3 regions of the Arthrobacter sp. YAF16 genome follow, and region 1 is predicted to be linked to each of the others. Evidence: riboswitches for the same ligand, from Rfam matches in the RefSeq annotation. Region 1 holds a riboswitch; each other region holds the start of a gene.
What was found. Region 1 has a riboswitch for S-adenosylmethionine ahead of AB4Y91_RS00220 (DUF1737 domain-containing protein). Riboswitches for the same ligand answer to the same signal wherever they lie in the genome.

Region 1 (2,191 bases):
CATGGGGTTCGAGGGAGATTCGAAGAACACGGCCGTCGTCGGCACGGCCAGCGCCGACCGCCACTGCTCTAGGTCCGGGCCGTCCACGAAGACTGTCTCCACGCCCCAGCGCGGCAGGATCTCATTGAGGATGACGAAGCAGGATCCGAAGAGCGAGCGGGCGGCGACCACGCGGTCGCCGGCCCCCAGCAATGCCCCGAGCGCGGTGAACACCGCTGACATGCCCGACGCCGTCGCAAAGCACGCCTCGGTTCCCTCCAACAGCCGGAGGCGTTCCTGGAAGGTGGCCACCGAGGGGTTGCCGTAGCGGGAATAGACAAACCGTTCGTCCTCGCCGGTGAAGGCGCGCTCAGCCGCGGCGGCGGATTCGTAGACGAAGCCCGAGTTCAGGAAGATCGGTTCGGTGGTTTCCTGGAACCCGGTGCGGTCGAGTCCGCCGCGGACGGCCTGGGTGTCCGGGCTCCAGCCCTGGGCATTGGGATTGAAGCTCACTTAGTGCTTTCCAGGTTGGTCGGCAGGCCGTGGTTCTTCCAGCCGTTCACGGTCCGGGCGCCGGTCGGGCCCGGTTCGCCTTCGAAGCCCTCGAGGACGTTGTAGGCGGTGAAGCCGGCCGCCGTGGCGGCGTTCGCGGCGGCGACCGAGCGGGCGCCGGAACGGCACAGGAAGATGAGCTCGGCCGCCGTGGCGCCAGGCGCGTGCTGCCGCAGTTGCCGCTGGAGTTGCTGCTGCAGTTGCTCCAGGAAACGCGGGTTGGGGGCTCCGCCGGCCAGGGTCCACTGGACGAAGAGCGGAGCCTGCCGGTCTTCGGTGCCGGCCCCGGTGACCGGGACGCCGATCTGCGACCATTCCGCCTCGGTGCGGACGTCCACCAGGATGGCGCCCGCCCCGACCTTGGCCCAGGCTTCCTGCGGGCTCAGGTCTCCGGCGTAACTCATGCGTGGCCCTCGCCGGTGAACTCGGCGCCGTCGAGCTCATCCACCGCGTTGGCGACGGCGGCGTCGGCGCTCGCGATCGCGGCCGGCAGCACGACGGCCTGGGCCACGATCACGGTGCTGCCGTTGAAGGTGGCGGAGGGGCTGCCGTGCAGGACGTAGCCCTCGGCCAGGGCGGCCGAAACGCGCTCGCAGAAGCTGCGGTCATCGGGCCCGGTGAACAGCCGGTACGCCAGTCTTTCCTCGGCGGGTCCGGGTGCGGCGGGGGATTGGGCTGGGGCTGTGGCGGGCACAGCGGGTGCGGATGCGTCGGGCACGACGGATCTCCTTACTTTCACGCTTGCAGCTCGAATGGTCGATATGCCGAGTATTCACCTGAGGCACCCCGCCGCGAAAGGGAGGGTTGCCGACCGGCCAGTCAGGGCTTGGCGCCGGGTCTCATTACTCCCCAAAAACGTAGCACTTACGACGCCGGCGGCACCGGCGGCGTCGTCATGTTAAGTCACGCGGACGCTGGCATGGCACCTTTCCGGGGGCGGAGCAGCATCACCCGGGACCGGCCGGATCCTACTCGATCGTGGCGAACAGTTCGTTGAGCTCGGCCGTGAGCTGCCGCCGCAGTTCGGGGGTGCCGATCTCCTTGCCGTCGATGTGGTTCACCGGGGCGAGGAGCCGGATGCTTGAGATGAGCCAGACGGCGTCGGCGTCGTACAGATCGGCAGGTACCAGCGGGCCGTAGCCGAGCTCCCACCCGGCGGCCTTGGCCGCGGTGAACAGGGCGCCCTGCGAGGTGCCCGGGAGGATTCCGCTGTCCAGCTGCGGGGTGATCAGCCGGCGCACGGTGCGGACGCCGCCGGCGCCGTCGTCGCTGGTCTCCAGGTGCGCCAGCAGCACGGTCGACGTCGGGCCCTCCAGGACCCGGCCGTCGGCGGAGGTGAAGATGACGTCGTCCGCGCCCTGGTGGTGGGCGTACCGGAGCGCCGCCATGTTGACCGCGTAGGACAGGGTCTTGGCGCCCAGCAGCAGCCACGGGGCGCGTTCGCCCACCTCGCTGTCGTAGCCGCGGTCCAGCAGGATGACGTCGATGCCGGTCTCGCGCTGCCGGCGGCCGGCTTCCGGCGGCGGGGAGGCCTGCACCCAGCACGTCGGCGTGGCCGCGCCCTCCACGCCGCGGCTGGCGAGCAGCTTCACCACGACCTCGTCCGCTCCGCCGGCCCCGTCGCCGGCGGCTCCGACCGCCGTGGCGGCCCGGCCGCGGT
Region 2 (2,191 bases), on a different contig from region 1:
TGCTGGACCGGCTCGGCAAGTTCGGCTGGGGCATGCCGCTGGCGATCTTCGCCAGTTCGATGCTGCGCGGCAGCTACCACCTCTACCAGGGCTTCGGGCCGTTCATCGGAAACGCCGTCATGGGCGTCATCTTCGCGCTGATCTACACGAAGACGCGCCGGGTGATGCCGCTGGTGATTGCGCATGCGCTGCTGGACATCGTGGCCTTCGTCGGATTCAGCCTCTTCGGCAAGGCGATCGGCCTGGGCTGAGCAGGCATAACCCGCGTTGCCCCCAGTGGCCCGCCGCCGGCGACGGGTTAAAGTGTTTCGGCCGCCAGCGGTGGGTGGCATCATTGGCACCCGCTGCTGGCGGCCGAAGTTTTTCGGGCAGGAAGCGTCAGATCGTGACGGCTCCGGAATCGGTTTCGAAGGTGACGGACAGGATTCCCGGCGTCCCGTGCGGGGCCAGCCAGTTCACGTCCACGTCCTCCAGCGGCTTCTCGACCGGTTCACCCAGCCACTCGGTGACCCGCTCGGCCGAGCCCGCGATCGTGAGGGCAGACATCTTCACATTGCTCTCATAGGCGTTGGACGGGTGCAGGGCGGGGTCGCCTTCCCACTTCAACATGTAGGGGACCTGCGGATCCGCGATCAGGCCCAGGATGCCGATCTGCTTCCAGACCAGTTCGCGGCCGTCGGGGAACTTGCGGTTGCCGTTGACGGCGGAGCGGCCCAGCCGCTCCTCAAACGGTGCCAGGTCGTCAACCTCGACGCACCAGCCCATCCAGCCACCGCCGGCGGCCGAGCGGGCGCGGACTGCCTGCCCGAACGGCGCCTTGTCGGAGGCCGGGTGGTCCAGGACCTCCACGACCTCGAGGTACTTGTGCCCGGCAAGCGGGATAATCATGTTGCGGGTCCCGAACCGGGGGTGTATTCCGCCCTTGACGGCTTCGACCCCGAGGGCGGTCGCAATACGTTCGGTGGTGGCAGCCAGGCCATCTTGTTCACAGGCGTAAGAGACGTGATCCATGCGCATGCCCTCATCTTGGCACTTTGTGATGGAGCTCTCAGCTTAGGCTGCCCTTACCGTGATGGGATGTCATTTTCCGGAGCTCACCGCGCGGATTTGCCCGGCCAGAACCACGGCACTTTCCGGCTCCCGGGCGTGCGCCGGGCGGTGGTGGGGCCGTTCTTCATTTTCGTCACAAAGCTATCCAGGCGTAATGGCGCGTTCGTAGACTGAAGCCAGGTCATGAGCGCCAGCATCGAGCCCCGGCTTGCTGGCCGGCAACCCTCCTTGCGCGGTGGGGTGCCCCGGGTGAAGACCTGGCCCGCCGGCGTCCGCCGGCAGGCAAGCGCGGCGCCAGAGCCGTTCCGGCCCCAGAGGCCAGGGGCGGCCTGTGCCCAGTCATTAGGGAGCTCTCCGATGTCCAACGCCTGGTCCTTTGAAACCCGCCAGATCCACGCCGGCCAGGAGCCGGACTCCGCCACCGGCGCGCGGTCGCTGCCGATCTACCAGACGACGTCGTTCGTCTTCCCCAGTGCAGAGAGCGCCGCCAACCGGTTCGCGCTCGCCGAGCTCGCCCCCATCTACACCCGGATCGGCAACCCCACCCAGGACGCGGTGGAACAGCGGGTCGCGAGCCTGGAGGGCGGCCTTGGGGCGCTCCTGCTCAGTTCCGGCCAGGCCGCCGAAACCTTCGCGATCCTCAACATCGCCGAGGCAGGAGACCACGTCGTCGCCAGCCCCAGCCTCTATGGCGGGACCTACAACCTGCTGGCCCACACGCTGAAGAAGTTCGGTATCTCCGTGACGTTCGTGGAGGACCCGGACAACCTTGAGCAGTGGCGCGATGCCGTGCAGCCGAACACCAAGCTGTTCTTCGGCGAGGTGGTCTCCAACCCCCGCCAGGACGTGCTGGACATCGAAGGCGTCGCGGACGTCGCCCACCGGGCCGGGGTGCCGCTGATCGTGGACAACACCCTCTCCACCCCCTACCTGATCCGCCCGATCGAGTGGGGCGCCGACATCGTGGTGCATTCGGCCACCAAGTATCTCGGCGGACACGGTGCCGCGATTGCCGGCGTGATCGTCGACTCCGGCAACTTTGACTTCGGCAAGGACCCGGAGCGCTTCCCCGGCTTCAACACCCCGGATCCCACGTACAACGGCCTGGTCTATGCCCGCGACCTCGGGGCGGACGGGGCGC
Region 3 (2,191 bases), on a different contig from region 1:
TTCGGCCGTCTCGCCGTTCAACGCCTTCCTCATCGCCCAGGGGATCGAGACGCTGAGCCTGCGGGTGGAACGGCACGTCGCCAACGCCCTGCGGGTGGCCGAATGGCTGGAAGCCAGGGACGACGTCGAATCCGTCGCCTACGCCGGGCTGCCGTCCAGCCCCTGGTACGAGCGCGGCCGGAAGTACGGCCCGAAGGGGACCGGCGCCGTCGTCGCGTTCAACCTCGCAGGGGGAGCGGAGGCCGGCAAACGCTTCGTCGACGCCCTCGAGCTGCACTCCCATGTGGCGAACATCGGTGACGTGCGCTCGCTGGTCATCCACCCGGCGTCGACCACGCACAGCCAGCTCTCGCCGGAGCAGCAGGCGGTCGCCGGCGTCAATCCCGGCCTGGTCCGGCTCTCGGTGGGCCTCGAGCACATCGACGACATCATCGCGGACCTCGATGCCGGCTTCCGGGCGGCCAAGAACGCCTGAGGTCACGCAGCACGCCGAATTTCCCCACCTTTGCGGGGATGGCCCCGGGAATCGCCGACACTTCGGGGCGACCCGCCGGGCGCGTCTGTCAAAGGTGGGGAAACTGCGGTGTTGACGGGTCCGGCTGTCACACAGCCGTCACAATCTTCGCGCTTGCGCGGCCGTGTTTCGTAGAATCGACGCAGGTCATGAGTGCCAGTGACAGCCCCGGCTTGCTGGCCGGCAACCCTCCATTTGCGGCGGGGTGCCCCGGGTGAAGACCTGGCCTGCCGGTCAGCTGACGGCGGGCAAGCGCGAAGTTAGGTCCTCACATGACGATTGCCGTCACCCGCACGGGTGTACCCGAAAGCAAACCCTCCACTGTTCCCGACGGCGCTGTTCCCGACGGTGCTGTTCCCGACGGGACGGTGCAGTACCTCCCGATCGGTTCCCTGGCCCTTGAATCCGGTGCCACCCTGCCCGAGGTCACCCTCGCCTACGAGACCTGGGGGACGCTGAACGCCGATGCCTCCAATGCGGTGCTGATCGAGCACGCCCTGACCGGCGACACCCACGTGACCCGCGGCGCCGGCGAGGAACCGGGCTGGTGGGAGGAACTGGCAGGCCCCGGCGCCCCGGTGGACACGGACAAGTACTTCGTGGTCTCCATCAACATCCTCGGCGGCTGCTACGGCTCCACCGGGCCCTCCACGCCGGCCCCGGACGGCCGGCCCTGGGGCTCGCGCTTCCCGCTGGTCACCCTCCGGGACAGCACCGCGGCGGAAGCCCGGCTCGCCGACGCGCTGGGGATCAGCAGCTGGTATGCCGTGCTCGGCGGCTCGCTCGGGGGAGCGCGCGCGCTGGAGTGGGCGGTGACCTACCCGGCGCGGGTGCAGCGCTGCGCCGTGATTTCGGTCGGCGCCAGCAGCACCGCCGAACAGATCGCCTTCGCCCAGGCCCAGACCCTGGCAATCCGCCAGGACCCCAACTTCAACGGCGGCGACTACTACGGCGGCCCGGAACCGCACGCCGGACTGGCCCTCGCGCGCCGGATCGCGCACATCACCTACCGTTCCGCAGCCGAGCTGGACGGGCGCTTCGGACGCAACGCCCAGGCGGCCGAGGCCCCGCTGGAGGCCGGGTCGCTGGCCGGCCGTGGGCGCTACCAGGTGGAGAGCTACCTGGACCACCAGGGCAACAAGCTGGTGCGACGCTTCGACGCCAACAGCTACATCGCCATCACCGAGGCGCTCATGAGCCACGACGTGAGCCGCGGCCGGGGAAGCCTGGAGCAGGCCGTCTCCCTGGCCACCGCGGAGTTCTTCGTGGCGGCCGTGGACTCGGACCGGCTGTACTTTCCCGCCCAATCCCGAGAGCTCGCCGACGCCCTGCCGGGGGAGGTCCCCGTGCACGTCATCGAGGCCCCGATCGGCCACGACGGCTTCCTGACCGAAATCGGCCAGCTCAGCGAGCAGCTCCGGGGCAACTTCTTCGCCTAGCCGGCACCGCCGTGTGTGCATTTTTGCAGACGCACTCTGCGCGATTAGTCGTTGAGCTTGCCTCGATCGAAGTCCATACTCGTGGAGAATGACGCCGTGTGTTCCAACTCACACACACGTAGTCAACCTAATGGTCCACAGGGTGTCGACGACGACACCGAAGGAGTTCGCATGAGCACGGAAAACGCCGCCGCAAGGCGCGCAGAGGAGCCCGACGTCAAGACGTCCGGCCTGAAGA

Region 2: linked by a shared signal. The riboswitch ahead of AB4Y91_RS16580 (bifunctional o-acetylhomoserine/o-acetylserine sulfhydrylase) and the one ahead of AB4Y91_RS00220 (DUF1737 domain-containing protein) in region 1 are both predicted to bind S-adenosylmethionine.
Region 3: linked by a shared signal. The riboswitch ahead of metX (homoserine O-acetyltransferase MetX) and the one ahead of AB4Y91_RS00220 (DUF1737 domain-containing protein) in region 1 are both predicted to bind S-adenosylmethionine.

What each region holds. Positions count from the first base shown of each region.
Region 1 is NZ_JBFRDC010000001.1:48,177-50,367, forward strand. It holds gene AB4Y91_RS00210 (O-succinylhomoserine sulfhydrylase) at 1-492, opposite strand, end outside; gene AB4Y91_RS00215 (rhodanese-like domain-containing protein) at 489-935, opposite strand; gene AB4Y91_RS00220 (DUF1737 domain-containing protein) at 932-1,249, opposite strand; SAM riboswitch class IV at 1,264-1,378, opposite strand; gene AB4Y91_RS00225 (aminodeoxychorismate lyase) at 1,500-2,191, opposite strand, start outside.
Region 2 is NZ_JBFRDC010000013.1:20,819-23,009, forward strand. It holds gene AB4Y91_RS16570 (CPBP family intramembrane glutamic endopeptidase) at 1-251, shown strand, start outside; gene AB4Y91_RS16575 (VOC family protein) at 379-1,017, opposite strand; SAM riboswitch class IV at 1,230-1,345, shown strand; gene AB4Y91_RS16580 (bifunctional o-acetylhomoserine/o-acetylserine sulfhydrylase) at 1,408-2,191, shown strand, end outside.
Region 3 is NZ_JBFRDC010000013.1:23,068-25,258, forward strand. It holds gene AB4Y91_RS16580 (bifunctional o-acetylhomoserine/o-acetylserine sulfhydrylase) at 1-475, shown strand, start outside; SAM riboswitch class IV at 660-775, shown strand; gene metX (homoserine O-acetyltransferase MetX) at 787-1,953, shown strand; gene AB4Y91_RS16590 (MFS transporter) at 2,125-2,191, shown strand, end outside.